DNA from 2 places in the Martelella endophytica genome. Region 1 is predicted to be linked to the other one. Evidence: predicted binding sites of a transcription regulator. Region 1 holds the regulator's gene; the other holds the start of a gene.
What was found. The regulator PhoB, encoded in region 1, activates phosphate uptake and scavenging genes when phosphate is short. The targets are predictions, from matches to a motif close to TGTCATNNANCTGTCAT.
Positions count from the first base shown of each region.

Region 1 (4,783 bases):
TTCGGTTCCGGAAACCAGCCGCAGGGTATCCGATCAGCAGCTCGCCTGGATGAACGAACTGAAGGCCGATGGCCGGCTGAAGACGAGCTTCAACACCGGCTTCTTCACCCATGGCGCTTCCTCCCGTCCGGAATCGGCCGGCATCGGCGTCGCCTTCGTCGGCACGCTCTACATGATGGGCATCGTGCTCGTCCTGTCGCTGCCGCTCGGCGTCGCCTCGGCCATCTATCTGGAGGAATTCGCGCCGAAGAATCGGTTGACGGATGTCATCGAGGTCAACATCAACAATCTGGCGGCGGTGCCCTCCATTGTCTTCGGCCTACTCGGCCTTGCCGTCTTCATCGGCTTCCTCGGCCTGCCACGCTCGGCCTCGCTGGTCGGTGGGCTGGTGCTGACGCTGATGACGCTGCCGACGATCATCATCGCCACCCGCGCGGCGCTGAAGGCGGTACCGCCCTCGATCCGTTCGGCGGCACTCGGCGTCGGCGCCTCGAAGATGCAGGCGGTGTTCCACCACGTGCTGCCGCTTGCCATGCCCGGCATCCTCACCGGCACGATCATCGGCCTTGCCCGCGCGCTCGGCGAGACCGCGCCGCTGCTCTTGATCGGCATGGTCGCCTTCGTTGCCGACTATCCGGCAACCCCGCTCGATCCGGCAACCGCGCTGCCGGTGCAGATCTACATGTGGGCCGGCGAGGCGGAACGCGCCTTCGTCGAGCGCACCTCCGCCGCCATCATCGTGCTGCTGGTGTTCCTGATCCTGATGAACCTGACGGCCGTGATCCTTCGGCGTCGCTTCGAGCGACGGTGGTAGGAGAAAACCATGAATGCGATGACCGGACCCGACGCGAAAAAGGCTTTGAACGACAAAATGAACGCTAATACCCACAAGATGGCCGGCAGCAAGGTCTCCGTTTACTACGGCGAGAAGCGCGCCCTGTTCGATGTCGACCTCAATATCCGCGAAAACGCCGTCACCGCGCTGATCGGCCCGTCCGGCTGCGGCAAGTCGACCTTCCTGCGCACGCTGAACCGGATGAACGACACCATCGACAACTGCCGCGTCACCGGCGAGATCACGCTCGATGGCGAGGACATCTACAAGTCCGGCATCGACGTCGTGGAGCTGCGCGCCCGTGTCGGCATGGTGTTCCAGAACCCGAACCCGTTTCCGAAGTCGATCTACGAGAACGTCGCTTACGGCCCGCGCATCCACGGACTGGCTCGCCACCGCGCCGATTTCGACCAGATCGTCGAGACCAGCCTGCAGAAGGCGGGGCTCTTCAACGAGGTCAAGGATCGCTTGCACGAGCCCGGCACCAGCCTCTCCGGCGGTCAACAGCAGCGGCTCTGCATCGCCCGCGCCATCGCCGTCAGCCCGGAGGTGATCCTGATGGACGAACCCTGCTCGGCGCTCGACCCGATCGCCACGGCGCGCGTCGAGGAGCTGATCAGCGAGTTGAAGCAGAACTACACGATCGTGATGGTGACCCACTCGATGCAGCAGGCCGCCCGCGTTTCCGAGCGCACGGCCATGTTCCATCTCGGCCATATGGTCGAGGAAAACGACACCGACACGATCTTCACCAATCCGGCCGACAGCCGCACCCAGGATTACATCATGGGACGCTTCGGTTGAGCGCCTGCATTTACTGAGGGAAGGAACGACAATGGCCCCTTCGCATATTCTGACAGCCTTTGATGAAGAGCTGAAATACCTGCAGCGCCGCATTTCGGAAATGGGCGGACTTGCCGAGGAGATGGTGAGCGAATCGGTCGAGGCGCTGGTCAACACCGACAGCGCCCTTGCCCAGAAGGTGATTTCCGACGACCTGGTTCTCGACGAGGCCGAGCGCGAGATCGGCGACAAGGCGGTGGTGATCATCGCAAGACGCCAGCCGGTCGCCTCGGACCTGCGCGAAATCATGGGCGCGATCCGCATCGCCGCCGATCTCGAGCGCGTCGGCGACATGGCCAAGAACACCGCCAAGCGGGTGATCTCGGTGCAGGGCACCGGCGTGCCGCGCAAGCTCGCCCACGGCATCGAGCATCTGTCCGAACTGGCGCTGCTGCAGCTCAAGGAAGTGCTCGACGCCTACAATTCGCGCCAGGCCGACAAGGCCAATTCGATCCGCGAGCGCGACGAGGAGATCGACGCGATCTACACCTCGCTGTTCCGCGAGCTTCTGACCTACATGATGGAAGATCCGCGCAACATCACCACCTGCACGCATCTTCTGTTCTGCGCCAAGAACATCGAGCGTATCGGCGACCATGCGACCAACATTGCCGAGATGATCTACTACATCGCCACCGGCGCCCAGCCGCAGGGAGAGCGTCCGAAGGACGACAATACCGCGGCCGTCGGCTCCAGTGATACCTGAACGACAAGCCACGATAACGGAGTTTGAGATCCATGGTGCCGAAGATTGCCGTCGTTGAAGACGAAGAGGCCCTGAGCGTTCTGCTGCGATACAATCTGGAAGCCGAAGGCTATGAGGTCGAGACCATCCTGCGCGGGGACGAGGCCGAAATCCGCCTGCAGGAATGGGTGCCCGACCTGCTGCTGCTCGACTGGATGCTGCCCGGCGTCTCCGGCATCGAGCTCTGCCGGCGCCTGAGGATGCGTCCCGAGACCGAACGTCTGCCGATCATCATGCTGACCGCGCGCGGCGAGGAAAGCGAGCGGGTGAGGGGCCTTGCCATCGGCGCCGACGATTATGTGGTGAAACCGTTCTCGACACCGGAACTGATGGCCCGTGTCAGGGCGATCCTGCGCAGGGCCCGGCCGGAAGTGCTTTCCACCGTGCTCAAATGCGGCGATATCGAGCTCGACCGGGAGACCCACCGCGTCCACCGCAAGAGCCGTGAGGTCCGCCTCGGCCCGACCGAGTTCCGCCTGCTCGAATTCCTGATGAGTTCGCCCGGCCGCGTCTTCTCCCGCGCTCAGCTTCTCGATGGCGTCTGGGGCCACGACATCTATGTCGACGAACGCACGGTCGACGTCCATGTCGGCCGGCTGCGCAAGGCGCTGAACTTCTCCCAGATGCCCGACGTCATCCGCACCGTGCGCGGCGCGGGTTATGCGATGGAAGTCTGAGGGCTAGCGCATCGCCCCCAACCGATCTTCGCCCCTCAAGGGAGGGCTATCTCAGATGGCCTTGGATCTCGCTCCATATACTCTCTCCCGCTTGCGGGAGAGATGCCCCGAAAGGGGCAGTGAGGGTGAAGCAGCATGTCCGTTCTTGAGGACGTCAGCTTGGATAACGTCCCCCCTCACTGTCGCTGTCGCGACATCTCTCCCCTCCGGGGCGAGAAGACTTGAGGCTTTGCGGTGAAGCCATATGCGATAGCACCTCCTCAAGGAGGAGGGCAATGAAACGCAATTCCTTCTGCGAAGATGGTTTCCGTCATTGCGGCGGCCCAATGTTTCGTTATCTTCGGGGCGCCGGAGCGGGCGGTTGACCGCTCTTTCCGTATCGGGCGATTGATTTTTCCGCCTGAAAAGGGCACGGACAGAACCGAAGCCGCCGCGCGGCGCCACCCGAAGCCTTCCCCGGTTGCTCCTCCCGCAGCCGGCGCGCGAAGCCGGGCGAGATGAAAGGGACCGAAATGACAAGAGCGAGTTTTGCCGACCCGGCGGTGATGGGTGAATTGATGGCCCGGATGCTGTGGGAAATCGAGGCGGTGCATTTCGCCCCCGACGAGCCCTACAAGCTCTCCTCCGGTCTCGTCAGCCCAGTCTATATCGATTGCCGCAAGCTGCTCTCCTATCCGCGCGTGCGCTCCACGCTGATGGATTTCGCGGCGGCAACCGTGCTGAAGCAAGCCGGTTTCGAGCGCTTCGATTGCGTTGCCGGTGGCGAGACGGCGGGTATTCCCTTCGCCGCCCTTCTGGCCGACCGGCTGGAACTACCGATGATCTACGTGCGCAAGAAGCCGAAGGGCTACGGCCGCAACGCCCAGATCGAGGGCACGCTGCCCAAGGGCGCCCGGGTGCTGATGGTCGAGGATCTGACGACGGCCGGCGGCTCGATGTTCCACTTCATCAACGCCGTGCGCGAGGCCGGCGGCGTCGTCGAGCATGGGCTGGCGCTGTTCTACTACGATATCTTCGAACAGGCCGAGAAGCGCTTCACCGAAGGCGGCGTCGACCTCCATTACATCGCCACCTGGAAAGAGGTTCTGGCGGTTGCGCGCGAGGAGCAGCGCTCTGACCCGAAGACGCTCGACAGCGTCGCCGAATTCCTCGACAGGCCGATGGAATGGTCGCGGGCCCGTGGCGGCCTGGAAGAACTGCTCGTATAACAGCAACAGACAAAAGACCGGGAGAGAAGAATGATTGTGTGCTGCGGCGAATCGCTGATCGACATGTTGCCCCGCGAAAGCAAGGCCGGGGAGCCTGCCTTTGCCCCCTATGCCGGTGGCGCCGTCTGCAACACGGCGGTCGCGCTTGCCCGGCTCGGGCGGCCGACCGGCTTCTTCTCCGGCATCTCCTCCGACCTGATGGGCGACATCATCCGCGAGAAGCTCGATGCCTCCAAGGTCGACTACAGCTATGCGGCAGTCTCCGACCGTCCGACGACGCTTGCCTTCGTCAAGCTCGTCAACGGTTCGGCGAGCTATGCCTTCTATGACGAAAACACCGCCGGCCGGATGATCACCGAGGCCGACCTGCCGACGCTCGGCGACGACTGCAAGGCCATGCATTTCGGCGCGATCAGCCTCATTCCCGAGCCCTGCGGCTCCACCTACGAGGCGCTTTTGATGCGCGAGGCGGATC
Region 1 is NZ_CP010803.1:1,298,524-1,303,306, forward strand. Features, by position in the region: gene pstA (phosphate ABC transporter permease PstA) at 1-814, shown strand, start outside; gene pstB (phosphate ABC transporter ATP-binding protein PstB) at 824-1,639, shown strand; gene phoU (phosphate signaling complex protein PhoU) at 1,671-2,384, shown strand; gene phoB (phosphate regulon transcriptional regulator PhoB) at 2,417-3,100, shown strand; gene TM49_RS05940 (orotate phosphoribosyltransferase) at 3,613-4,308, shown strand; gene TM49_RS05945 (carbohydrate kinase family protein) at 4,339-4,783, shown strand, end outside.

Region 2 (4,783 bases), 1.9 Mb from region 1:
GCCGGATCGATGAACATCCGCGAGGCCGAGCCGTCCTGCTCGGGAATGCCAAGCGGCGGCCGCTCGTTGATCTGGGTCTTTTCGACATAGGCAACGGCAGCCGCGGCAGCCGAAAGCTCGGGACGGGAAAAACGGCCGAAGCCATCGAGCGTCGCCACGCCGAAGAAACGGGCAAGCCGGTCCGTTGCCGTGGCGCTGTCGAACAGCACCGCAGGCTGTGGCGAGACGACACGGCCGAGCAGGTCGAAGACCGGCCGCAGCTTCTCCTCGGAAAACAGTGTGTCGGCGACGATCAGCTCGCGCGGCTCGACACGCATGATGTCGGCCGCCAGCCGCGCCTCGGTGGTGGCGGAAACGCGGAAGATGCCGGTCGAGATGTCGATCCAGGCGAGACCATAGGAGGCCTCCCCCTCGCCGCGGATGCGCGACAACGCCATCAGGAAATTGCTTTCGCCGGGCGCCAGAAGCTTCTCTTCCGTCAGCGTACCCGCTGTCACCAGACGGGTGACATCGCGACGCACCACCGACTTGCCACCGCGCTTCTTCGCCTCCGCCGGGTCCTCGGTCTGCTCGCAGACCGCGACCCGAAAGCCGAGCGCAATCAGCTTCTGCAGGTAGTCATCGGCGGCATGCACCGGCACGCCGCACATCGGAATGTCGCGGCCGAGATGCTGGCCGCGCTTGGTGAGGGTGATGGACAACGCCCGCGAGGCCTGTTCGGCGTCGTCAAAGAACAGCTCGTAGAAATCGCCCATGCGGTAGAACAGCAGGAGATCCGGGTTTGCCGCCTTGATCTCGATATACTGCTCCATCATCGGCGTTGCCGATGCGCGGCTATCCTCGGAAATCAGTTCTTCGGTCGGGATACGATCTGCCACGGTCACTTGCTGCGCTCGCAATGAAGGGATGTTTTCCTTTCATCTGTCACGATTTGCCGGCCGCCGGAAGAGCGCAACGCGAGAAAGCTGGGCAAAACGTGGATGTGCGCGGATGCCGCGCAAACGCCGCCACACATGACGCCGACCAGCGGTCGGCTCAGCTCGCGAAACGGCCTGCGTCGGCACCGTAATAATTGATGTAGCGATCGGAGATCGATGCTATCGGCAGCACCACCAGCACGTCGGTGGTGTTGAAGGCATGGTCGACGACGGCGCCATCGCCGATCATCGCGCCGAGGCGCAGATAGCCTTTCACCAGTGGCGGCAGCGCCGTCAGCGCGCGGCGTCCCGAAACCTCTTCCGCCGGCAGCATGTTCATGTCCACGGCAAGCTCCGGCCGGGCCGAAACCGCCCAGTCGCCGGTGGCACGGGCATTGTGGTAGAGGAAGGAGAGCGCCGTGGCGTGGGCCGCCGGATCGGTTCCGTGAAACGAGGCGCAGCCGAACATCACGCCGATATTGTGCTTCAGCGCATAGGCCCAGTTGCCCTGCCAGAGCAGCTCGACCGTGCGCTTGGAGCGATAGTCGGGCAGAACGCAGGAGCGGCCGAGCTCCATGAAGCGGATATCCGGATGGCGGGCGACCAGCGCCTCGGTCAGGTATTCGGAATCGGAATAAAATCCGCCGTGCTGCATCGCCACGTCCTGGCGGAGCAGGCGGTAGGTGGCGACGATCTGGTCCTCCGGATCGCCGTCGATATTGCGGTCAAGCACCAGAAGGTGGTCGCAGATGTCGTCCCACTTGTCGAAATCGCGCTTGCGCAGCATGGCTTCGGCCGGAAGCTGCGCCTGCATCTCCTCGACGAACACGCGGTAGCGCACAGCCTGCGCCGCATCGATCTCGCTGTCGGTCAGCGCGATCCGCGTTTCCAGGCTGCCGATCCTGCCGAGCACACCATCGGTGGGGACGCTTGCGGGCGCCGTGCCCATGCGGTCCCCAGGCTGAAGGTAGTCAAGCGCGTCCATCGTCATGATATGATCCGGATCGTTTGTCTTGGATGTCATAAAGCATTTAACTGCGACAGGTTCGTGACAGCCGCATCCCGCTTCCTCAGGTTGTCTCGGGCGGCGCAAAGCTCCTTGGCTACATATCCACCATTGCGCCACTTGCAACTGCGGACAACCGCTCTAAGAAAAAGTCTAGTACAAGCAAAAGGGGTCGTCCAGATTCTTTTGAAAATCAGGATGATATGTTCCCGACAACATTTCATGTAAATATCTGATTTGCCGTTGCAATCATGCGGTTTTTGATCGGCGGATCAACGCTTGTCGGTGTCGGCCTGTCTGGCCGGGAACAGGAACTCCTGCACGAAGATCAGCACGGCGCCAACGGTGATATAGCTATCGGCAAGGTTGAAAATCGGGAAGGTCCAGTTGCCGACGTGGAATCGGATATAGTCGACGACTTCGCCGTAAATGAAGTGGTCGATGATGTTGCCGAAGGCGCCTGCCACCACGAGCGCAAAGCCGAAATGGGCAAAGACTTGGCCCGGCGCGGTGCGCCGCCAGAGCCAGAGCACGACCGCGACAATCACAAGCCTGAGGCCGACCAGCCCCCAGCCGTTGGTGTCGGACAGCATCGAGAAGGCGATACCGGGATTGTAGGTCTTGTAGAGCCCGAGGAAGGGAATCACATCGATGGGCTGCTGCAGCGGCAGGTAGATCTCGACCGCATACTTGACGGCGGCATCGAGAAGTACGGCAACGATCACGAAAAGGACGGCCGGAAACGGACGCGAAAGCGGCGAAGTCATCGGCCGGAGGCCTCCCTGTCATCAAGCGCCAGCAGGTGGCGGCGCGCCTCGTAGAGCATTACGGCGGTAGCGACCGCGAGATTGAGCGAATCGGCCCTGCCCTGCTGGGGAATGCGTGCCAGCCGGTCGGCGCCTTCGGCGAGTTCCGGTGGCAGGCCCTGCTGTTCGTTGCCCATCAGCAGAACCGTCGGGCGCTTCGCATAGTCGATGGTGCGGTAGTCGACCGAGCCCGCGAGATGGGTCGCGACGATTTCGGCGCCGCTCTTCTTCGCCCAGGCCAGGAAGTCCCTCGGATCGGCCCGCGAAACCGGGATCGCGAACACCGAACCCATCGTCGCCCGCACGGTCTCGATCGAAAACGGATCTGTCGTCTCGCCGACCAGGATCACGCCGGCGGCACCGGCGGCATCCGCCGTGCGGATGATCGTGCCGAGATTGCCGGGATCGCGGACGCGGTCGAGCGCGATATAGGTCTCGTCCTTTGCCGGAGCGATATCGGCAAGCGGCCGGTAGCGGCTCGCAAACACGCCAACGACCATCTGCGGATTGTCGCGCCGGGTGATCGCCCCCAGAACCTTTTCCGAGACCTCCAGCACCAGCCCGCCGGAGGCGACGGTCTTGGCCGCCGCCTTCTCCACAGGCGGCTTGCCCTTGGCGGCCTTGGCGTAGATCAGCGTGCGGATCGACCAGCCGAGTTCCAGCGCGTCGATGACGAGCTTGAGCCCTTCGGCCAGAAACGTGCCGCTTTCCTCGCGGTGCTTTTTCTGGCCGAGCGCCCTGATATCCTTGATGATCGGGTTGGAGAGGCTGGTGACCTCCTTGACCGTGCCGACGCGCGGCGCGCGTTCCTTGTCGAAGCTCATTGTGGCAACCACCGCGCATAAAGTGATGTCGAAAGCGCCCTGCCCGGCTCGGTCCCGGAAAGGCCGCCCTCGCGGATGACGAGTTCGCCCGATTCGACCACGCCGCCGAAGCCGCGCATGGTCTCCATCATCAGTTCATGAACCGAATAGAAGCTGGCGCGGATCGAATAGGCGGTCAGCACGAGGCCCATGGCATCAGGCTTCAGGATCGAGCGGCAGAGATCGAGCATCCGCGGCAGGTGTTCGAACAACTGCCAGACCTCACCATTGGGACCGCGGCCGAATTTCGGCGGATCGGTTAGGATGATGTCGTAGTGGTTGCCGCGCCGCTCCTCGCGCTCGATGAACTTCATCGCGTCGTCGCAGATCCAGCGGATCGGCTTGTCGTTGAGACCTGACAGCGCCTGGTTCTCGCGCGCCCAGCCGATCGCCTTTTTCGAGGCATCGACATGGGTCACCTCGGCGCCGGCTGCGGCAGCCACCAGCGAAGCGACGCCGGTATAGCCGAAGAGGTTGAGCACCTTCGCCTTCTGACCGCCGCGCCTTGCCTCCAGCACATCGCGCATCCATTGCCAGTGGGCAATCTGCTCGGGAAAGACGCCGACATGGCGGAACGAGGTGAAGCGCCCCAGAAAGTCGATATCCATGATCCGGAGAGGCCAGGTCTCGCCAAGAGCGGCTTCGGGGAAACGCCAGCGGCCCATGCCGTCTTCATCGGTATCGCCAGTGAAGATCGCATCGGCCTTCGCCCACACCTTCTCTTCGAGCAAGGGCGGCCAGAGCGCCTGCGCTTCGGGGCGGACGATCCGGTAATTGCCGTATTGCTCGAGCTTCAGCCCATGGCCGCTGTCGATCAGATGAAAACCGTCCGCGGAGACGGATTCGAGAATATGCGGAATACGCTCGGCAGGCCGGTCGCCATCCTTCAGCGCCACCCATTGCGGCTCCGGCTGGCGCCGTTCGGATGATTTGCTGCGACTATCCTCGCGCTGAGGGCGTGTGACATCGTTCCCGCGCTTCTTCGGCGGATGCGCTGGCGCCGCCTTCCGGCGCGCCCTGTCCTGTCTAGAAGGCGTCATGACAGCCTCGGCATTGATCGGAAAACGCGCTTTAGCATTCCCGCGCCCGCGATGAAAGCCCGCTCAGGCGGAAGGAAGCTGGTCGAGTGGACGGGCACCGGCGATCTGCTCGGCGCGGGACTTGTGCTTGTCCGCCTCTTCCCGCCAGAGC
Region 2 is NZ_CP010803.1:4,226,438-4,231,220, forward strand. Features, by position in the region: gene mutS (DNA mismatch repair protein MutS) at 1-878, opposite strand, end outside; gene olsB (l-ornithine N(alpha)-acyltransferase) at 1,036-1,902, opposite strand; gene lspA (signal peptidase II) at 2,196-2,690, opposite strand; gene TM49_RS19565 (TrmH family RNA methyltransferase) at 2,687-3,553, opposite strand; gene TM49_RS19570 (RsmD family RNA methyltransferase) at 3,550-4,632, opposite strand; gene TM49_RS19575 (LapA family protein) at 4,696-4,783, opposite strand, start outside.
Region 2: the regulator PhoB is predicted to act here: its motif matches at 1,955-1,971, upstream of olsB (l-ornithine N(alpha)-acyltransferase).